Regions from separate parts of the Paenibacillus sp. NMA1017 genome, predicted to be linked through region 1. Evidence: riboswitches for the same ligand, from Rfam matches in the RefSeq annotation. Region 1 holds a riboswitch; each other region holds the start of a gene.
The links. A riboswitch is a leader RNA that binds a small molecule or an ion and turns the genes downstream of it on or off. The one in region 1 is predicted to bind cyclic di-AMP.
Positions count from the first base shown of each region.

Region 1 (5,625 bases):
TTCTTCGGCTCATACATACGCCTCCTTCGGCAATAGAATAAGGAAGATCATTCCCGGCTTAGTATGTGCAGAGATGTCATGCTTCATCCTGTTCTGTATATACAAAACGGCCCCGTCATTTGAAATGACGGAGCCGTCGTTAAACCTGCAAAGCTGGTATAAATCACGAAATCAATTAAGGTGTTTCAAAATATTCGACTACACTTGTATGGGAGTCGGGATCATATACGCTGACTTCCACCGACTCGGTAAGAATGTCAGCATAGCTGTAGGAGACACGTTTAAACGTCTGTTGCTCCTGATCCAGCTTGACGATAAAAACAGAAGGGTACGTTTCTTCCAAGACACCAGTTCGTTCGACGGTCTTACGGCGTCCGCCGTTAGCCCGCAGCAAAATTTTTTGCCCTACATGTGCGTCGAGACTGCGTTTGATTTCCAACAGCGTATTTTTAGCCATTGCCTAACGACCACCTCTTTCCTTGTCCATTATAACGAATTTTAGAGGGATTGTCAAATCAAGCTAAATATTATAACAACACGAAAAATAAGTTGTCAATTTAATTTTTTGCGAACAGGAATAATTTATATAAAAAATGACAAAAAGCCTCTGAAAGCAGAGGCTTTTTGTTCAAGTTAATCTTATTGGCACATTTGAATCCTAGATTGCGGAAGGCGTTACTTTAAGCGTTGACAAATTTTCAAGCTTCGGCAGGCCGATGCGATAGCTTCCCCTAGTTTCAATTCCACCCACTCCGCGACTGCCACTGATTGTCTGGTGAAACAGGTCCCCCATGTTGACCGTATCACGGATCGAAGTAAAGGCCGCCTTGGCAGCCACGTAAACGGGGTCCAGCGCGTGAATCAGGATACGTCCTGGTGAGCTGGCGAAGTTCGCTCCCGCACGTAGCAGCGCCTCAAAATGGGACTGGCACGCCCCCGCTACAATCGTCAGCGAATCCAGATGACGTTCATATTGTCTTGCTACCTGAATTGCCGCCACAAAATTTTGCGAATTTTTATAACTTTTCAAGCTGTACAAATCGTAAGGCTGTGGTTGCTTCAGCACACCGTCATGTCCGGTAATGACTACGATATCCGGACGGATACGGGGAAGCAGTCGGTACAACGTGTCCGCCATTGCCGATTCGTGAACGTGATGTCCCTCTGCAGGAACACGGAGCTGTTCATATAAACTGAGACATTTTTTCAAATAGCTGGGATCTCCATCCAGATGAAGAACCTTTCCCGGCATTTCAAAATACGTTGACTCGACCGGATCACTCCAGTCCCCAACCAGAGCTGCCTGACTACGAGCGGCTTGCTGCTGGCGTGCCCGTTGCAACAGATTAAGAGACTCACCAGCCTTAATGTGGGCCTGCTGAGTCTTACCGCTAATCTGGTCTGCAGGCACTCTGACCAGATCGTTCACTGGGGAATCGGCCAGCAGCCGAAATTCTATTCCCTTAATGATCGCTTTATCCCGCTGGATGTCCTCAACACGAAACGTGACATCTCCGCCGTACGATTTCCGAACGACCAAGTCTCCTAAACTCATCACACTGTATCACCCCTCGTATATCGTATGGGTGAATGCACAGTTTGGTTCCAGCTTAGGATATACCTGCCTCCAGCAGCACAGCGCTGAGACGCGCAAATTCCTCAATACTTAGCGTTTCACCTCGACGGGAGGGTTCAATACCAGCTTGTTGCAATAGCGGCTCCAGCGTGTCCCTGTTCTCTTTGGTGAAGAAACGGCTTTTTAAGTTATTGGAAATGGTTTTACGACGCTGGGCAAAAGCAGCATGAACCACTTCAAAGAAGTGCTTTTCATCCATCACTTCCACCGGAGGGGCTTCCCGTACACGCAACCGTATGACTGCGGACTCCACATTTGGCTGGGGAATAAATACTGTATTCGGCACAATGCAGACTAATTCTGGTTCGCTGTAGTATTGCACTGCAATGCTCAGACTGCCGTAATCCTTCGTTCCAGGAGACGCAGCCATACGCTCAGCCACTTCTTTTTGGATCATAACGACAATATTCTCCAGTGGGAGCTTTTCCTCCAGCAGCCTCATCAGAATCGGTGTAGTAACGTAATACGGCAGATTAGCCACGACACTTACTTTACTCACGTCTGCAAAATCGGCTGCAAACACCTCGCGTAAATCCAGCTTTAGCACGTCTCCATGACGTACCTTCACATGCTCATAAGGGGCCAACACTTCTTCGAGAATTGGCAGTAGCCGCTGGTCAATCTCGACAGCAGTAACTACCTTGGCCGATTGGGCCAGCTTCTCGGTCAAAGCGCCAATCCCAGGACCGATTTCAAGTGCGCCCTTCGTCTCATCCAAACCGGCAGCATTTACAATCTTATTGAGAATATTTTGATCAATCAGAAAATTTTGTCCCAAACTCTTTTTGAACGAAAAACCGTGCCGTTGAATAATTTCCTTCGTACGCCGCGGTGTTGCTATATCTTGAATCCCTGTCATACGGATATCACAATCCTTCACTTTCAATTTGTGCCAGCGCCCCGGCAAATTCCTCACGACTGATCTGAAATACAGAGAGCCGTTTATGTAGCTGCTTTCCGTTACAATAACCAATACCCAGCACATTCCCCAAGGCCATACGGCGTGCAGCAGCATTGGGGTGGGTGATGAGTCCAGCATCAATCAGGTCCGCCCACTCAATCAGCGGGTCGGCGCCTTCTACTGTCGTATGAACTCGTGCGAGAGCGTGTCTGATCGCTTCCGGCGAGGCATTCTCCACGCCAATATCTCCTTTGCGCGTCGCTTCTGCCTCGGGTATAAAGGCCTGCTTGCAGCCGGGTACCTTGGAAGCGATAATCTTACGGATGCGCTCCCCTGCATGATCGGGATCGGTTAAAATGATGACCCCTCGCCGCTCCTGCGCCAATGCAATTTTACGCAGCGTCATTTTATTAATGGCTGAGCCGCCAGTTTCTATCGTATCCGCTTCAACAGCGCGGCGAATGGCCACCGTATCATCCCGACCCTCTACCACGATCACTTCCTTGATCATTTGCGTTTCCCTCCACTGCTACACAGCAAGCTATATTTATCTTTCCCTGTTTTTGAAAACAAAATAAGAAGAGGATATCCTCTTCTTAGCATGGTATAACTATGTTGTTAATACTATCGCATTGCCCTCAACATACACAACCTGTTTTAGTTGATTTCAGGCTTTACCGGTCCGATAACATATACGGTTTTACCGTGCTTACGACCAAATTGGTTGGCTCGGCTCAAACTCTCATAATACACATCGATTTTGTGGCCTTTAATGGCACCACCGGTATCCTCCGCACGGCGGAAGCCCACCCCTTCGATATACACCCACCAGCCGATTGGAATTATACTCGGATCGACAGCGATGGTGCGTCCTTCCGTGACGCGCGTGCCGGATGCAGTACGTGTACCGATACCTGGCTCCTGTGAGGAATACGCCGTCATGGAGACATTTTGTAAAACTTTGCTATATTTGAAATTGACGCCTGCTTTGCGTACAGCACTGCTCGAACTAACCGTTGTTGCCTTAACCGCATCATTGGGACCGACGGAAGCAGCCAGAACGACCGGTTTTTTCTTCGTTCCTACCGCAATGACCTTATCCACACGGTTCTGTGCAACTTCCTTGTTAACCAGCTGTTTGGATACCAACTTTCCATCATGATATACCTTTTGAACGTGCTGGACTACCACACCCGATTTGCCGCTTTGAATGATCCGATTATCGCCTTTATAAAGACTCGGATCGGCCGTTTTGATGATCTGATAAGGCACCTGTTTTTTCTGTTCGACCTGCTGTTTCTTCACACGGACGATTTTTATGTCCATGTTAGACGAAACAGAAGCATCTAGCGCAGGATAAACTTTATCCGTTGACGATAATTTATAGCCCGAGGTACGAATGGCACCTTCTACTGTATTTTCTGTTGTGTACAGCTTTTTCGTCTCATTGCCTGAAGATACTTTAACTTGATTGGCACGTTTAATCACTACGCGATCCCCATCCTGTACTGCTCCATTTAGCGGCATGGAAACTGTATCATGCGGCTGAAGTGAAATGGAATGCTCGCTCAGCAAATCTTGAAGATTGGATTCCCGGGTTTCTACCGCAGATGCCTTGCCATCGATGACAAAAAAGACTTGTTTTTTTGATTGCGTGTACATCAGAATTGAAATCATAATCGTTAGCGCGATTAGAAAAATAGCAACCAAGGCAGCCTGGCGCACATTCTCTTGCTTCCAACGCAATACGTAAGACATGCTGGATGAGCGTGACTCATGGGTCTCCTCTTTTTGGAAAATGCCCATTTCCTCCGTCCTCCTTACATAGCCCGCCGTCTGGAGTAAGACATAGTTGAGATTTGACGTGACTATAACAGATTTTCTACAAGACAAGCCCAAACTGCGACTGTCCTGCACCATGTACCCGTCTTCGCGGCATGCTGTCCTCCCCTGTTTAACCACAGTATGATGACAGATTTTCTTTTATTCACAACAAAAAAAGCCAGAGAAAGAGACTAGAGAGCTCTTTCGTGGCTTCCGGCATGTGTGAATATGCGGGAAAACTCATGCACGAGATGGCTTCTCTCTTGTTACGCTTACGGGGTTAGCTGTCGGGTTCGGACGTAGAGAGTCGCCCTAGCTTGGGTCAACCGCTCATGGCGGTCGCCTTCACATTCACCCCGAAGACCCAGAAAGAAATCGAAATACGGCCCCTCCACCTGTTCAATCCCATCCGGGAAAAGAATTTCGGTCGAGCCGGCTAGCGGAAGAGACATTCTCTTCTTGCATACGCCGGACGTACTGTAAGCCATATCGGTTCCCCCGTTCCCTGTAAAAGGGACTCAGCGAGACTGGTTCATGAAATGACTTGTTGATGTTTACATTCAAACAACAATTCACTGAAAAGATGATATCCTGTTTCTATGCATGTTGTAAAGCAGGTTTCAAGTACATTTTTTAAAATATTCGGTTAAAATATTGTAATATTCTCGAGTTTCCTGCAACAAATTCATGATTAGCTTCGTCTATCTCTTTATTTTGATTGATTTCTTCACTTTTTCATTGAATGTCAAATCGTTCCAAGGCATTTTGGGTCGTTATTGACACTAATTCCTCCACTGTAATTCCCTTGATTTGGGCTGCAGCCTCTGCTACCAGTCTCACATGTGAAGACTCATTTCGCTTCCCACGGAACGGATGCGGCGTCAGGTAGGGCGCGTCCGTTTCAATGAGTAGACGATCCAGCGGCACCTGTGCGAGCACCTCTTTTGGCTGCTTGGCATTTTTGAACGTTATTGGACCACCGAAGGAAAGGTGAAATCCCATATCCAGCACCATTTTAGCGGTCTCCCAGCTACCCGAAAAGGAGTGCATGACTCCGCCAATCTCACTCGCTTTTTCCTCGCGCAAAATCCTAATAATATCTTCATGGGCATCCCGGTTATGAATAACAATGGGCATTTTGAGCTCACGAGCCAGACCAATTTGACTTCGAAACACCCGATGCTGCACATCCTTCGGTGATGTATCCCAATAATAATCCAGACCGATCTCTCCGATGGCTACAACCTTCTTATGACTGCATAAC
Region 1 covers NZ_JBZXYR010000015.1:78,539-84,163, forward strand. The annotation lists gene AC5ELV_RS24195 (small, acid-soluble spore protein, alpha/beta type) at 1-13, opposite strand, end outside; gene veg (biofilm formation stimulator Veg) at 176-457, opposite strand; gene yabG (sporulation peptidase YabG) at 659-1,555, opposite strand; gene rsmA (16S rRNA (adenine(1518)-N(6)/adenine(1519)-N(6))-dimethyltransferase RsmA) at 1,611-2,495, opposite strand; gene rnmV (ribonuclease M5) at 2,503-3,048, opposite strand; gene AC5ELV_RS24220 (resuscitation-promoting factor) at 3,195-4,343, opposite strand; cyclic di-AMP (ydaO/yuaA leader) riboswitch at 4,615-4,895, opposite strand; gene AC5ELV_RS24225 (TatD family hydrolase) at 5,097-5,625, opposite strand, start outside.

Region 2 (5,625 bases), on a different contig from region 1:
GCCTTTTAAGATCATCCCGACGACCAGTGACAAAATCCCGAGCACAAGTCCGATAATGGTTGAAATTTGCATGATACACCTCATCCATGAGAATAGATTTTGAATCCTTTCATGCCGCCGGGGTCGTCCTTGCCCCAAGCGCGTCATTACAAGACGGATTATAGTATTTATCGACAAAACTCTCTTTTTTGTTAAGTGCGAATTTCCGGTATAATAAGGTGATTATGTATTGAATGGCGGAACCATTGGAGGAAATGGCATGGGAGTAAAGCATGGGCGTGAGTATGAACAAATTTTGAACGATTTGACAGAGGCTGTGGGACGCATCCCAGATAGCTATGAATTTTTTGAGATGGAAGCAGAAGATTGGGACAGGCTGGACCCAGCGGGACGTCAGGAAGTCAATGAAGCTTTGGCAGAAGACTTATTTTATGCACTGGGTACAGAGCCCACAATCACTGTAGGCAGTGGCGTTGTGATCTATGAGCCGGAGCAGCATCGTATCTATGTACTCATTGGGGACGAGGAGCTGACGTCAGTCCCTTTGATTTGAGGTCCGTCTTATGGATTTATCAACGGGGCCGTGGTAATATGTACACCAATATATCGTAGTTTTGGCCGTATTTAAGCGGTCGAAAGGCTTCCGTATAAACGGGGAGGAGTTCGTAACATGCCTTTTACACAAGAAGAGATTGAAGCACATCTGGAGAAACTGGAGGGCTGGGAACTGGAGGAAGGACGTTGGATCGTTCGGAAATATAATTTTTCCAGTTTTATGAAAGGGATTGCATTCGTGGATGAAGTTGCCGCTATATCTGAAGCATTCAATCATCATCCATTTATTACGATTGATTACAAGACCGTGACTCTACGTTTGACCTCTTGGGACGACGGCGGTATTATGGCCGTGGATATTAAGGAAGCCCAACAATATAATGAAGCTTTTGAAAAAATGCGCAGCAGTCATTGAGCTTGTAATGATCTGTCGTATGATGATAAAAGCGCCTTCGCTATACAACATCGCGGTTGTATGCCGAAGGCGCTTTTATCATAGAACCTGGGTTGGGTGCTCGGGACGATATACCATACAATAAAATGGTTTTTTGCCATCGGGAGTCTGGCGTTCATAGGTATCTGTAAGCTCAAATCCAGCCGCCTTGTAAGCCCGGATAGCGCGCCCATTCCAAGTGAGCACCTCTAGATCAATTTCATTCTTCGGATTGCGTCGTTGGGCTTCCTCTGCAATGGCACGGACAAAATCAGCGCCTTTGCCATGTCCGCATCTTTCAGGATGCATTCCAAGACCTAGCCGTGTCACACCAATCATAGGAAAATATTGAGCAAATCCCGTCAGCTTGTTCTCTTCATCCAGTACGGCAACATATTGCTCTTGGCGAAGCGCGGGACTTCCAAATTCGACTTCAAGCGCCTTCATTTGTTCCCAGGGGAGCCAACCGTATATATTATAAGGTGGATCATAGCGCCACTCACAGATTGCAGCCGCTTGATGCTCGTCCATCGGTACGATCCGATAGTTGGATATTGAGGCAGGCATGTGTTCCATCCTCCTTTTACAGGTACTTCAATCATTAACAACAGATTGTAGACAAGTTGCAGGGGAATGGCAAGCGTGTTTATTTCAAACCCAAGTCGGTTATACATTCAATAAGAAGGAATTACTGCTCATATGCTCCCCCAGCGGTGACGGTAAAACCGACGATGTTCGCTAAAACTGAAACCTTTTGTGGCTTCAGTTCGTCAGTTATGATAATAATTGCTGATGGTGTGGACATAAAAAACCGCAATTCGATTCCGGCCAGAATCAAATTGCGGCTAGGGTTAGCTTGCTGTGCGTTAGTTATTCTACGTTATCGTCATCAGGAATTTCTGAAGCTACAGAATGGTAAGCGTCTGTGCTCATAATTCTTTTTGCACCGACATAGCGGTTAGCGTAATAATTTTCGTTCAGTGAGCTAACTACTACACCACGTGAAGTCGAGGAGTGGGCAAATTTCCCTTCACCTACGAAGATACCTACATGGGAAATGCCTCTTCCTGTGGTGTTGAAGAACACCAGGTCCCCAGGTCTCATTTCATCGCGGGATACAGAAGATCCCATTTTGAATTGTGATCCGGATTGATGCGGAAGTTTAATTCCCAGTTTGTTGAATACATACATTGTGAAGCCGGAGCAATCGAATCCCTCGAGTGTAGTGCCTCCGCTTCTGTAGCTCGTTCCTTTGGCATCTTGAATGACCTGGTCCATCTTAGAGTCTGCATATGCACTGCCGCCACCGAATGTAAAAGATGTAAAGGCAATGGCAAGACCCATAGCTGCGATCGTTAGCTTCTTCTTCAAAAAAAATATACCCCTTCCAATGCCTGCGAGGTTAGCTTAAGGATTCGGTAGAAGGTTCCCCTATGACCACTCTGTTGCGAGATCAATTCACCCAAACTGGTTCCCCCGCTTCCTAGGTGCCAGGAATTAGGCTTAACTTAAGATGTGCACCTTGGAGAGCAGTATTCACAATAACGATATTTTTGAGATAAAGGTTACAATAAAGATTACAAAGTTGTTACTATCAGTTCACTGCGATTATTGTAACAAAGACGGCTGGCTTTGGCAAATGTTTCATTGCAAAAAGTTACAAAAAAAATCTGCTCCTAATGTCCCAGGAACAGATCTTGTTAACAGTATTCAGTTATGTGTCGTTTGCGCGGGTATGAATCAAGGTTTTTCGACAGACGGAAATGAAGTAAAAAACATAAAGGCAGGGATTAGCTTCTATTGGAGATATCGGTATGCCATAGTCTGTACTGCGAACTGATATGCCACAGCCTGACCAGACTAGTAACAAAATGATACGATTGCTGGAGAATGAGCGCCAGCATACCAGTCCAAATCATCGCCACGGTGCCAAATAGACCGAAGACCAGCAGCACACAAGCACCGAGCAAAAGAGATATACCGACAGCTGGGAGGAGCTGGCGAAAGAAGGCGAGCAGGGACGATAGTATGGCGTGACCACCGACAGTACCCAGTTGCATATACAGGATGCACTGCCGAATGAACCATCCGTATGCCATCCATCCCATGGCATAGGGCAACAAATGCAGCAGGTAAGAGGGAGATTGAAGCGTACCTGCTACAATAGGGTAGAGTCTCGGTACTATCCAAAAGGCGGGAAGCAACAGCAGTCCCAACTCGATGATGTAATACAACAGCGACGACATGCCATGGCGTTTCATACCCTTGAAAAAGGACAGGCTTTGCGGTTCAGTCGCATCGGTATGCAGGCTTTGATATATTCCGGCTCTAATGAAGGGAGTGATCAGTATGCGTAGTACAGTCGCCCCTAGCAGTATCCACAAATACACATGTACTTCCCGGCTGTCCATCAGAGCAATCTGGCTCTCCATCCAAAACAAGGTCTGTCCCAGCTCGTTTTGACCCTGATCAGGATAACGAAGCAATAGCGGGATAACGGCAGACTGCACCAGCCGATAGAGAAACACCCCCCATAGTAGTCGATACAGAAATAAAATGATAACGATATAGAATCGTATGCGCACCAGCGCCCAGCCCTCTTTTATAACAGTCCGCATCTATAGACACCTCACCATGACAGACTTCCAAGCAGTGTCTCCAACAGCTTGGTTACACTTACACTCCAACGGGTTTGTTGCTTTTCGTCCAATTCGGCTTTTAGGCTATTGTTAATATGCTTGTTCTCCAGTGCAATGGTATATAGAGGATCAAGGGTTACATAGGAAACGGGAGAAGTACTTTTGATCCGAAAAGTTGTGCTTTTGCCCGCGCCGTCCCAAGCCTTGAATATCGTTGTCCCATCCTTGAAGGTAAATTGGACGGGAATCTTGGGGTAATCCGCCCCTTTTTTGCTGACCGTCACGACGGCTTCATATCCATTCTCCAGCTTGTGGTTCGTGATATGATCCACTGAAAAGTCTGCCATCTGGCCGTCATATACATACTGTTCAAAATAGTGGCTCCATGAGCGTCCGGTGACTCTCTCCACGATACGTTGAAAATCCTGGGAGGACGGATGCTTGAATCGGTACGTCTGTACGTAGGTCCGCATAATCCGATCCATTTTTTTCATACCGACCTGACGTTCAATGCCCCGTAGTACCAGCTTGCCTCGAGAGTAGGCATTTTGCGCGTACTCAGCAGCCGAGCCGTACTTCCATGACTCACGGTTTAGCGGCTGTGGGGAGGCTACCTGTCCCGATTGTAATGGCAAGTTGGGGGTAAGCCCATATTCTTGCTCCATAAGCCGCTCCTCTGCATAGGAGGTGAAGCCTTCATCCAGCCACGGCTCCTCAAATTCATTATTGGCTACCATTCCATAGAAATATTGATGTCCAATCTCATGAACTAATGTCCGTTCCAGACTATAGCCAGGATTCAGATTACCCGCAGCAGCGGCCGTGATGAGTGTCGGATACTCCATGCCGCCAGCTCCATTGCCTAATTTGGGTGGAACGACGATGGACAGGGTGGAATATGGATAAGGCCCGTACCATTTGCTGTAGTAGGAAAGAGCGGCCTTCGCTGCGCTCATATAGCGTCCTTTGAGCTCCTTGTGCGACGGGTCAAGGTAGAGCTTGATTTTGACACCAGGGACTTCAGCAGAAGAAAAGGGTTCTTCTACGGTTACAAAGTTGGGTGAAGCGGACCAGGCAAAATCGTGTACATCATCGGCATAAAATTGATATATTTTTTGGCCGTTCTGTCGGACGGCACCACGGGTGGGAAATCCGGTCGCTGCTACGATATGAGTTTCAGGCACCCGAATCCGTACGCTGTAAATTCCAAAATCGGCATAAAACTCGGAGTTACCATGATACTGGTGGAGGTTCCAGCCCTCCTCGGCGCGTCCACGCTGCCCTGCAGTCTCGTAGACACTGAGCTTCGGGAACCACTGTCCTGCCATTACAAAATCATCTGTCGCACCCATACGAGCAAAGATGGCAGGCAGTTTTACCTCAAACTTCATATATAATGTGATTTCTTCGCCACCTCGTACCGGCTTGGGTAGACGCACCTTCATAAGCGAACGGTCGCCTGCGTTACCGTCATCTGGCTGCACATATTGGGTGCGGTGCATGAGAGATAAACCGTCTTCTGTTTTTAGTTCAGTCAGCGTCATGGAGCCAAAGCCGTCTTTGGGCATGGTGTCTCCGCGCAGCTTCCCCCCGGATTCCTTCATAAAGGTGGTTTCCATGGAAGAGAAGGCATTCGGGTATAGATGAAGATATAGATCATTCACGGTTTTCTTGCCCGGATGCTTCCAGGTCAGTGTCTCAGTGCCTCGCAAAACCTGTCCTTTTTCCAGAGACACATCAATGTGGTACTCTACCACCCGTTTGCTGAGGATTTCTGTAGCGGGCTGTGGGGGGTTCTTGGGCAGGTCAGGCAGAATGTTTGCCCCTAGAGGCTTGCCCACATTTGGGGCAAGCGCAGACTCAGACAGGGAGCCGTATAGTGGTTGGCCTATGGACTGCGGGTCGGATTGCGATTGGGGCTGCCAGGCAAACCATAACGTCCCTGCGAGGAGACCGAGGGCTAGTGTAGACAATAAAACGATTTTAGTGCGTGCTGGG
Region 2 covers NZ_JBZXYR010000019.1:15,149-20,773, forward strand. The annotation lists gene motA (flagellar motor stator protein MotA) at 1-72, opposite strand, end outside; gene AC5ELV_RS25270 (hypothetical protein) at 260-553, shown strand; gene AC5ELV_RS25275 (4a-hydroxytetrahydrobiopterin dehydratase) at 671-970, shown strand; gene AC5ELV_RS25280 (GNAT family N-acetyltransferase) at 1,049-1,555, opposite strand; gene AC5ELV_RS25285 (C40 family peptidase) at 1,859-2,359, opposite strand; cyclic di-AMP (ydaO/yuaA leader) riboswitch at 2,365-2,502, opposite strand; gene AC5ELV_RS25290 (hypothetical protein) at 2,779-3,606, opposite strand; gene AC5ELV_RS25295 (M1 family metallopeptidase) at 3,618-5,625, opposite strand, start outside.
Region 2: linked by a shared signal. The riboswitch ahead of AC5ELV_RS25285 (C40 family peptidase) and the one ahead of AC5ELV_RS24220 (resuscitation-promoting factor) in region 1 are both predicted to bind cyclic di-AMP.

Region 3 (5,625 bases), on a different contig from region 1:
CCCGTCACCTTCGACTCGCTGTTATACCGGATGGGGCTGCAAGCGGCGGCGGATTTGGCCGGTTATTCAAATCGGCCTGATTTGGCGGCAAGTTTCCTGAAGAAAGCTGAAGGCATCAAACGTGCCGTGCTCGCTCACTGTGCAGGCAAGGACGGCCTGATTCAGGACGGCCCGGGATTTGAGGAATACAGCCAGCACGCGCAAGTATTCGCCGTATTGACGGATGTGGTTACAGGCCCTGAAGCCCGCAGGCTGATGGAAATCGCTTTGGCCGATGAGCACATGGCCAAGTGTTCCGTGGCAATGGCATATTATCTGTTCCGGGCGCTGGAGAAGGTGGGACTCTATGAACGAACCGATGAATTATGGGGCTTATGGAGAAATATGCTGAAGAACAAGCTCACGACGCTCGTGGAAGATGATGTCAGCGAACGCAGTGACTGTCATGCATGGGGGGCGGTCGTCCTGTATGAGCTTCCGTCTGTCATCTTGGGCGTAAGACCGGCGGAGCCGGGATATGCAAGTGTTCGCGTCAACCCGGTTCCCGGTTATTTGGACTGGGCGAAGGGCGAGGTCATCACTCCGAAAGGAGCCATCAAGGTCCAGTGGGCCAAAGGCGATGACGGAAACATCGATTTAAGCGTGGATGCACCGCCGGGAGTACGGATCGTTTGATCATCGGCACCTATTGAACAAGCTCTTGAATTTTTCCCTAGGGGAGATTCAGGAGCTTGGTTTGTTAAAAACAGAAATCGAGATAAAGAATCAAAAAAAAAGATATTTTTACAAGCTATAGCATCAATTTTACTGTATGTCATAGTTCGCAAAGATTTCTATAAACTTGTGGATCATATCTAGATTTTGAGTTTTAGGGCTGGTCTTGTTAAGCTCCCAGTTATGAATTGTCTTTTCATCAACTCCCATTCGTGCACTTAATTCTCGCTTGGTCAGACCATGATAATGTCTGTTTTTTTTATTTTCTCTCCCAAAGTGCCTTCCTTGCACTGAAGCAGCCTAAGCCTTCGAAATTGGATGACATTAAAGTAACGGCCTCTCACTAACAGATTGACTGCTGCTAGTTTGGTAGGATTAAACATGAAATATAAGTCGCTTGGCAGTAAGTGAGTGCTACAAAATTCTTCAACTTCGAAATGGACAAACCCGTTTCCCGCAAACAGCTAATGAAACGCAGCCACTCAATATGTTCTTCTTCATTTTTCAGCAAGGTGTCCAATCGTAAACAATTCTTTAGCCATTTGATTCGTCCTTTCAAACACGCTATCATTAATATATTTCATAGAGGATTGGGATTCAACTAACGGAGAACGTTAGCTCAATATTGCAGCGGCAGTCTAGGACTTTATTTTCTCGTCCAAGACTACCGCTGTTCTTATAGCTGGGACCAGTCTAATACTTTATTTTCTCTGGACACCTAATACGCCTGGAGCGGTGTGGGGAAGGTAGCGAAATAAAGGGTGTGCCTGATCACCATTGACATCTGTCTTGACGAACATCGGAAAGGTAACCCCGTAGTTGATCTGGCAAAACTCCGAAATTTCCTCACTGGAACCCGGCTCTTGTTTGGCGAATTGGTTGCTGGGGAATCCCAAAGGGAGTTCTTTTCCTTGCAGGGTTTTGGCGCCGTATTCATAAACGATTATGGTATCCCTTCTAATTCGATATTCTGCAATTAAATTGTAGGCAATTTAAAGAAGGGTTGCAAGTCTGGAAAAGCTGTATTAAGCCTTCAGCCGCTGTAAAATCGAATTTTGTTCAAAACAGTAAATCGCAACGCAAATGGAGCGAATTAAGGTGTTTCTTCTTATAAAAGCAGGTTCAATCGGTGTTTAGCTGGTACATATAGCGTATTTTCTTCTCTTTTTACAAAAAAAGGCCAATAACGCCTTACCTTACGCCAATATTGACATGCTTGTCATTTTCAAAAAGGGATGAAAAACAGAGATTGAAGGAGCTGTGAGAAGCATAATTGTATTGTAAGCGTTATTATTAATCTTCTATGCTCTAAAGGCCGATTTATAACCCCGCAGTTATGCTTTACAGTCTTCCATGCGCGGGTGTATGATTCAAGACGTAATTTCAAATTAACTTGAATGAAGCAACAACGAAATGTCTATAGCGCTGAATTTTGCAGTTGCAAAAGCGGGGGAACCAATCGAGACTGTACGGCTTCGGAAGCCGTGTGTCTCATGGGGTGAATTTTCCGGTCAAGTGCCAGAAATAGGGCGACTCTCACGTCCGAATCCGACAGCTAACCTCGTAAGCGTACAGGGAGAGGCAACAAACCGCCGTGTGCAGCCATGGTTTATTTTATCATGGATATGTAAGAAGCCGGAGGAAAGCCTTTTTCCTTCGGCTTCTTTTTGTTGTCTTTTTATACCGGGAGAGGAGCTACTGATGGAAGGTCGGTTAATTATTGTCACTGCACCGAATGAAGCGGGCAGAAGTTTTGTGAAATTGCTTATTTTCAAAAAATTGGCGTTTGCAGTTCTCACGAATAGCGCCCAGGAGGAACGACAACTCAAAAAAATGGGTGTGGAGCACATTGTCCGCATCAATACCATGCAAGCGGGAAAATGGAATTTTCCAAAAAAAGAAATTGGTAGTGTGTATTTGTTCGAGAACAGCTTGAATCTGACTTGCCGTTTCCTGCAAATATGTCGGCCACTAACATCGGAATCGATCTATGTTATTACGCACGGCTGTAATCCACAAGGAATTTATCGGGGATTGGGAGCGGACCATGTGATCTACACATTGAACGGAGAGGTGGGTTTTCTGCTGAACGGATAAGCACTTATAACATAGTTGTTTTATGATTTTATGATGAAATAAGAATGGCGATCTAAGGACCGAACGGAGGGTATAAACATGATGGATATATACATGCTGCTCGTCATGGCTGTGAGTTATGGAGTGATACTGCTGTTTGTACGCTGGTGTGATGCGCAGACCTCTAAAGGAGGACGAAGAGGATGATCGTTATACTTGGGCTTACGGCTATTGTATTTATGTATTTAATCTACGCACTCCTGAACCCTGAAAAGTTCTAGTTAGCTATAGGGGATAGAGCGGGTGGAACAACAGATCTGAATGGTAAGCATCATAAGTAGCAGGTTTTCGCAAACGTGTGCACATGTTTGGTGCTCTGAAGCAGGTCTGTTGTTCCAAACGTAGGAGCATTTTGGAGGAGGAATAGAGGATGGAGCTGCTTCAAATTGGAATTGTGATCGTCATATTGCTGCTCTTGGTAAAGCCAGTGGGCACCTATATGTATCACGTATTCTCGAATGAACCCAATCGGACGGATCGGATTTTTGGCGGAACAGAAAAGCTGATTTATAAGGTAGTAGGATTGAAGAAGCTGGAGAGCATGCGTTGGACTACGTATGTTATGAGTTTCATTGCAACGAATGTCGTTCTTGTGGCGATCAGCTACTTGCTGTTGCGTTTACAGGGAATGCTTCCCGGTAATCCGGTTGGAAACAGTAATATGGAAGCATCACTAGCTTTTAATACAGTAATCAGCTTTATGACGAATACGAATCTCCAACATTATAGCGGAGAAAGCGGGCTTACGTATCTGACACAGATGGCGTTCGTCACGATGATGATGTTCACTTCGGCTGCTTCCGGTTTTGCGGTTGCTGCGGCTTTTATGAGAGGATTGACGCGGCGCGGTGAAGGGATGGGCAATTTCTTTCAGGATTTTATTAAAGCCATCATAAGGATTTTTCTGCCGCTGGCCTTTGTGCTTACGCTGGTGCTGGTTGGATTGAAGGTACCGCAGACACTACAGCCTACGGCGGATATTACGACGCTGAGCGGAACACAGCAGCAGATTTCTATGGGACCCATTGCTTCTCTGGAGTCCATCAAGCATTTGGGGACGAACGGGGGCGGTTATGCGGGAGCTAACTCTGCGCATCCTTTTGAAAATCCAAGTCCTTGGACGAATGTGCTGGAAATTTTGGCAATGTGGGTAATGCCGGCTTCGTTGCCGTATACCTTTGGATTGTTTGCTCGTAATCGTAAGCAGGGCTGGATTATTTTTAGCTCCATGATGGTATTGTTTCTTATTTTTCTATCCATTACGTATGTGTCTGAGAAGACAGGTAATCCGTTAATCCAGACACTGGGTGTGGATGCTTCTCAGGGAAGCATGGAAGGGAAAGAGGTTCGTTTCGGCATTGGACAATCGGCTTTATTCACTGCGGTCACAACAGCGGCAACGACAGGTTCAGTCAATAATATGCATGATACACTAACTCCGCTGGGTGGCATGGCTGCTTTGGGAGAAATGATGCTAAACGTCATTTTTGGCGGCAAGGGTGTCGGACTGATGAATATGCTGATGTATGCGATTCTGGGTGTGTTTATATGCGGACTGATGGTCGGGAGAACTCCAGAATTTATGGGAAGGAAAATTGAAGGCAAGGAAATGAAGCTGATCGCGATTGCCATTTTGGTACATCCGTTTCTCATTCTCGCCCCAACTGCGCTTGCGTTTATGAGTCATTGGGGATACGATGCGGTCACTAACCCTGGCTATCACGGGTTAACTCAGGTGCTCTATGAATATGCGTCATCTGCCGCAAATAACGGTTCGGGATTTGAAGGTCTTGCGGATAACAACGTATTCTGGAACGTGACAACGGGGATGGTTATGTTCTTTGGACGATATGTATCTATGATTGCATTGTTGGCTGTGGCGGCTTCGTTGAATGCCAAAGCACCGACTCCAGTGACGACGGGGACACTGCGCACGGACAATAAGCTATTTGGAGCCATTCTGATCGGGGTCGTGCTGCTGATTGGTGCGTTGACCTTTTTACCTGTCATCGTATTGGGACCTGTTGCTGAATTTTTGACCATGTGAAGAAGAAAATGAGAATGGATGAACGGGGTGTTTGATCATGAAGGAACAACGCAAACACATGCTGGACAGAAGCATCTTGAAGCATGCGATCAAGGATAGCTTTATAAAATTAAATCCGATGATCATGATGAAAAATCCTGTCATGTTCGTCGTGGAGATCGGTACATTGGTCGTGCTGCTAATGTTACTGTTTCCCGGTTATTTTGGAACTGACAAGGAAATAGGCTTTAACCTGGCCGTGTTTGTTATTCTATTGTTTACGTTGCTTTTTGCTAACTTTGCCGAAGCGCTCGCGGAGGGGCGGGGTAAGGCACAAGCTGCCTCTTTAAAAAAATCCAAGCAGGATACACAAGCTAACAAGCTCATCGGAAATGACATTCAGGTGGTTAGCTCAACCGAATTGCGTAAGGGGGACGTGGTTGTTGTCTCTCAGGGCGAAATGATTCCAAGCGATGGTGAGGTCATTGAAGGTCTGGCTTCGGTCGATGAATCTGCAATTACGGGAGAATCGGCTCCGGTCATCAAGGAATCGGGTGGTGATTTTTGCTCGGTAACCGGCGGGACGCGGGTGGTCAGTGACCGGATTAAGGTGCGGATTACAACAGAGCCGGGCGAGACGTTTATTGATAAAATGATTTCGCTCGTGGAAGGCGCACAGCGGCAAAAAACGCCGAATGAGATTGCACTGAACACTTTGCTGATTAGCTTGACGATTATTTTTCTAATTG
Region 3 covers NZ_JBZXYR010000001.1:1,009,439-1,015,063, reverse strand. The annotation lists gene AC5ELV_RS04670 (alpha-L-rhamnosidase-related protein) at 1-675, shown strand, start outside; gene AC5ELV_RS04665 (helix-turn-helix domain-containing protein) at 805-1,005, opposite strand; partial or broken gene AC5ELV_RS04660 (glutathione peroxidase) at 1,431-1,661, opposite strand; cyclic di-AMP (ydaO/yuaA leader) riboswitch at 2,128-2,300, shown strand; gene AC5ELV_RS04655 (hypothetical protein) at 2,416-2,811, shown strand; gene AC5ELV_RS04650 (potassium-transporting ATPase subunit F) at 2,994-3,071, shown strand; gene kdpA (potassium-transporting ATPase subunit KdpA) at 3,221-4,897, shown strand; gene kdpB (potassium-transporting ATPase subunit KdpB) at 4,935-5,625, shown strand, end outside.
Region 3: linked by a shared signal. The riboswitch ahead of AC5ELV_RS04655 (hypothetical protein) and the one ahead of AC5ELV_RS24220 (resuscitation-promoting factor) in region 1 are both predicted to bind cyclic di-AMP.

Region 4 (5,625 bases), on a different contig from region 1:
ACAACCCGGCAGCGGCCATCGGGACCTTTGCACCACGTGTTTCTTCGGCAGGTGTGCCATATACCCGCACTTCTCCACCAGTTTCGTCGATGATCGACTTGAGGCCGACGGCAGCTCCGGTACTCATCATACATATCAGATGGTGCCCACAGGCGTGTCCTAGACCTTTTAGAGCGTCATATTCTGCCAGAAAAGCGACAACCGGTCCAGGTTTTACAGCTTTGTAAGTTGCAATAAAGGCTGTTTCTATGCCTAATACGGGTGATTGGACCTCAAAACCGTGAAAAATCAGTTCTTCTTTTAAACGGGCAGCGGCCAGAAATTCCTCGTTTCCAAGTTCAGGATTTGCCCCAATATATAACGAAATGTCCTTAAACCGTGGGGCATGCTGCTCAATTGTCTTTTGAATGGTCTGTTTAAAATCCATGCTAAATAACTCCTTTATATGAGCTGTAATGTAGGTACTGCGTTAGGTATGCTGAAATTGTACTATAACATTCATTGCATAATCATGCATATTCATTTATAATGACACAATCTTATTTATTATAAAGAATTTAAGGAGAGAAAAAAAGATTGAAAAAGGCATATCGTTTTACCGCCCTGGTTTTGACGGCGGTTATCTTGCTGTTGACTGGTCTTCCCATGCTCAATGCATACGGAACGGAAGCAAAGCCACAGAAAAAACTTGTAGTGGGCATGAGTGCCGACTTTCCGCCGTATGAGTTTCATAAAGTCATTAACGGTAAGGATACTATTGTTGGATTCGATGTGGAAATCGCCAAGGAAATCGCCAAAGATTTGGGTGCGGAGATGGTTCCTGAGGACATGAGTTTTGACTCTTTGCTGCCTGCTCTGCAAAGTGGTCGCGTAGACCTGGTACTGTCCGGTATGACACCGACGGATGAGCGCAGAAAAAGCATTGATTTTTCAGATGTATATTATCGCTCCAAGCAAGTCATTATGGTACGTCCAGAGGATAAAGACAAATATCCTACGATGGCTGCTTTGAAAGGCGAGAAGATTGGCGCACAAAAAGGGAGTATTCAGGAAGAAATTGCTCAAAAAGTGCCCAACGCCTCTGTAACCTCACTGGACAAAATATCCGATCTGGTACTCCAGCTTCGGACCCAGCGTATCAACGCTGTTGTGATCGAAGATACGGTTGCTAAAGGTTACACGTTAGATGGTACCGTAACACTTGCCAAGGCGGTGCCTGAGGATGCCGGAGCAGAAACAGCTGTAGGTATACGCAAGGGGAACGCAGAATTGCTTGCCTCTGTAAATAAAACGTTGGCTCGCCTGAAAGCGGACGGGTCGATTGAGAAGTTTTCCACAGAAGCGAGCGCGCTCTCTGCAGATCGACAGGTTTCTTCTAATAACATCGTAGATATTTTTTGGAAATACCGCAGTTTTTACGCTACGGGTATCGGCTACACATTGTTGCTGTCTGCACTCGGAGTACTGTTTGGATTTATCATTGGTCTGATCGTATCCTTGCTGCGGATGAGTGGTATAAGTATCATTGAGTGGTTAGGTACCACTTATGTAGAGATCCTGCGTGGCACACCTATGCTGGTGCAGCTCATGATCATTCACTACGGGGTTGCTTTGACGTTGGGTGTCAATTTTACTCCACTCCAGTCTGGTATAATCACATTGTCTTTGAATAGCTCGGCATATCTGGCTGAAATTTTCCGTGCAGGTATCCAGGCAGTAGACCGTGGACAGATGGAAGCTGCCCGTTCGTTGGGTATGGGACGCGGCAAAGCTATGCGACATGTCATTTTGCCGCAAGCATTTAAATCTATTTTGCCTGCTATAGGTAATGAGTTTATTACGATCATTAAAGAATCATCCATTATTTCGACCATTGGGATGGTGGATATTATGTATCAAGCCCAGGTCATTAAGAACATTACCTACGAAGGATTAAGTCCGTTCGTAATCGCAGCCGCTATTTATTTTGTAATGACATTCAGCTTATCTAAGCTGCTGGGTTTATGGGAAAGGAAGTTGAGAGCCAGTGATCACCGTTAAACAACTGCGTAAATCGTTCGGCAAGAATGAGATTTTAAAAGGCATTGATATAGATATCGCCAAAGGAGAAGTTGTCGTTATCATCGGCCCCAGCGGTTCGGGGAAGAGTACGTTTTTACGTTGCATGAATCTGTTGGAACAGCCGACAGAAGGGGAGATTTTGTTTGAGGATGAGCCGATTACAGCTCGTGGTCACAATATTAATGTAACCCGGGAGAAGATGGGGATGGTGTTCCAGCATTTTAATCTGTTCCCACACAAAACAGTGTTGCAGAACCTGACGCTTGCACCGACGCAGGTTAGAAAACAGTCAGGGAAGGAAGCGGAAAAAATTGCATTAGAACTCTTGCGTACTGTGGGGCTCGAGGATAAGAAGAATACCTATCCGAACCAGTTATCTGGTGGTCAGAAGCAACGTATTGCGATTGCGCGTGCTTTGGCCATGCAGCCGCACGTAATGCTGTTCGATGAGCCCACTTCTGCATTGGACCCTGAAATGGTTGGAGAGGTTTTGGATGTAATGAAGAAGCTCGCCGAAGGCGGCATGACCATGGTAATCGTGACGCACGAAATGGGCTTTGCCCGCGAGGTAGGCGATCGAATCATCTTTATGGATAACGGTCAAATTGTAGAGCAAGGTACACCAGAGCAGGTATTTGGCACTCCAAGCCATGATCGGACCCGTGATTTTCTTGCCAAAGTGTTGTAAGAAAATGCTGATATGAGCTATAAAAAAAGCCCTCCGTTTGACGGAGAGCTTTTTTTCTTTTTGTCACCATTTCCCCATATTTTCGTAACAAATATCGATTTCTTGGTGACAAAATTGTAACGAGTATAGTATGATGTTCAAGGTTCCCAACATTTTCATGCGGATAAGGTTACAAAATTGTGATATTATGCAGTAAGCCAAAACTTACCGGGACAGCATGCGATTATGACACACGCTGAATGCTGGGCCCAAACTATGGGAAGTGCGGGGGACGTAACAACGGCAGTCATTCCGATACGTCATAAGACGATGTGGAATATGCCTAGGGGTGAATTGCATAAGCATAGGGCTTCTCCTGAGTCCGAATCCGACAGCTAACTCCGTAGGCATAACAGAGGAGGTACATATCTTTGAAACATCTAAAACATATTGGTAAAACGATGAAATTTGCGGTGCTTGCCGCAGCTATTGCAGGGCTGGCACAGACGGCAGGAATAGCGGATGCTGCTTCGCTTCACACTGCGAAAGAGGGCGATACCTTCTTTTTGCTTGCTCAACGTTATGGAGTATCGGTAGACGAGCTAACGAAGGCGAACCCAAACATTGCCTCCAACAATATATATGCAGGTCTGCAAATTAAGGTGCCTGGCGAAAAAAGTGTGAAGGCAGCTTCGGATTCGCAGCCGCAGCTTCTTACGGAGAAAGCACCAGCGAATGAGGGGCCAACGATTGAAGCGTGGGGCAAAACATTCAACTATAGCAAAATAGTTGACGTTAAGGCTTCAGCGTATTCTGCCGCAGCCGATGAGAATGGTAAATGGGGAGCAGTGGACTACTACGGTAATCCGCTTAAACTAGGTACAATTGCGGTGGACCCGAACGTCATTCCGATGGGCACGAAAGTGCTGGTTACGGGCTATTCTCACCCTGGTTTGCCGGATCATTCTTTTGTAGCTGTCGCTCGCGATCAGGGTAGCGCCATTACAGGAAAGCGGATTGATATCTTCATTCCTGGCAACAAATCATTTGTGAACGACTTTGGCTTTCAAAATGTGAAGCTGTACGTTATTGATAAATAGCATTGTAGTATATACGGTTTAATTAAACATAATATATATTATGTAAACTTAATACCTGTATCTTACAACATATAGCTAGATCGGACTCCTATCAGTCCTATCCGTAAAAAAAGGCTGTCTTGACGAGCAGAATACTTCTGCTGGTAAGACAGCCTTTTTACGTTGCTTTAGCTTGTAGCTGAATCATAAACATATAGTTATTTCCGTTCCGATGTGTGGAGTAGCAGGGGGACTGTCACAAATTTGTAGCCCTTAGCTTTTAGAGAGTGAATTAGACCCGGCAGAGCTTGCACAGTGCCTTGCAAGTTAGAACTTTGACCTCCACCTGCGTGCATTAAAATAATGGAGCCCGGCCCGGTAGCTGGAATCACATTGCGCTGAATTTGTGTTTTACTTAATCCCTTCCAATCGAGAGAGTCTACATTCCAATTGACAATCATGTAGCCATGACGACGTGCCCACTGGATTTGAGGCTCGGTGATTTCGCCGTAGGGTGGACGAATCAACTTGGGGCGAAAACCTGCGCTGGCTTGTAAAATACGTTCTGTTTTTGTAATCTGGTTGCGAAAGCGTTCTGGTGTGGCCTTCCTAAAATCTGGATGAGTATAGGAATGGTTTCCTATAGCATGACCTTCACGGATTATACGGCGTATGATCCTCGGATGCTTTTCCGCACGGTGACCGACGATGAAAAAGGTGGCTTTGATGCCGTTAGTGTGTAATACGTCCAAAACCTGCGGCGTATACCTAGAATCGGGCACATCATCAAAGGTTAGGGCAATTTGGCGGGTGTGTGGGCCGCACATTTTAAAAATGTCCGCATGTTTTTTTCGCAGCATTGCTAATGTAGGAGTTGCTCGATCTGTGCTCTGATGTACAGAAGAAGCAACAGCTGCTTCCTTGGGATGGGGCGTTCCGGTGTTGGGAGGCGCATCCGCGTGAACGGGTAAACTTGAAAATGCTAGTAACAGTGCCAAGCATGGCAACACTCCCCTGTACGGCATATGTATCCCCCCTTTCCGTGCAGTGGTACCTAGTGGTGCTCTCGACTATTATGCACTTGTCCTATTAAAAATATGCTGGTAACCAAGTTCGGCTCATAAACAACTGAAAAGAAACCCACGATGAAACGACTATCCATGAAGATGATGGAGTTAAACGTACATATTCTCTTAAACATGGCCGAAAACAGGAGCATTTTCCCAAGTTTTAGCCTTACAACGAATTCGGTATACCATGACAGCTGGTGTATAATGGGGATGCAATTCATAATTATACAGACATGGTATTGAAGGAAGGATGGATAAAAGTGACCGACTTGTTTACTCCTTATCAATTAAAGGGGCTTTCTTTAAAAAATCGGATTGTCATGCCCCCGATGTGCCAATACAGTGTGGAGGCCGAGGACGGAAATCCGACGGATTGGCATCATGTCCATTATGTGAGCCGAGCAGTAGGAGGTACTGGACTTATTATTGTGGAAATGACAGCGGTTCATCCTAATGGACGTATTACGGATCGTGATTTAGGTATTTGGAGTGACGAACATATTCCTGCATATCGTAAGATTGTAGAGGAAGTACACAAGTATGGTGCCAAAATTGGCATTCAACTAGGCCACGCTGGACGCAAGGCTGAAGATGCTGAACAACCTGTGGGTCCGTCCTCAATTCCTTTTAGTGAACGCTTTAAAAAGCCGCACGCCTTAAAGACAGCTGAAGTCAGGGAACTGGTTCAGGCATACAAAGAAGGTGCGCGCCGCGCGGTGGAAGCCGGTTTTGATACGGTTGAGATACA
Region 4 covers NZ_JBZXYR010000011.1:18,554-24,178, forward strand. The annotation lists gene AC5ELV_RS21350 (M20 family metallopeptidase) at 1-427, opposite strand, end outside; gene AC5ELV_RS21355 (ABC transporter substrate-binding protein/permease) at 577-2,040, shown strand; gene AC5ELV_RS21360 (amino acid ABC transporter ATP-binding protein) at 2,027-2,749, shown strand; cyclic di-AMP (ydaO/yuaA leader) riboswitch at 2,985-3,153, shown strand; gene AC5ELV_RS21365 (3D domain-containing protein) at 3,160-3,828, shown strand; gene AC5ELV_RS21370 (polysaccharide deacetylase family protein) at 4,026-4,832, opposite strand; gene AC5ELV_RS21375 (NADH:flavin oxidoreductase/NADH oxidase) at 5,138-5,625, shown strand, end outside.
Region 4: linked by a shared signal. The riboswitch ahead of AC5ELV_RS21365 (3D domain-containing protein) and the one ahead of AC5ELV_RS24220 (resuscitation-promoting factor) in region 1 are both predicted to bind cyclic di-AMP.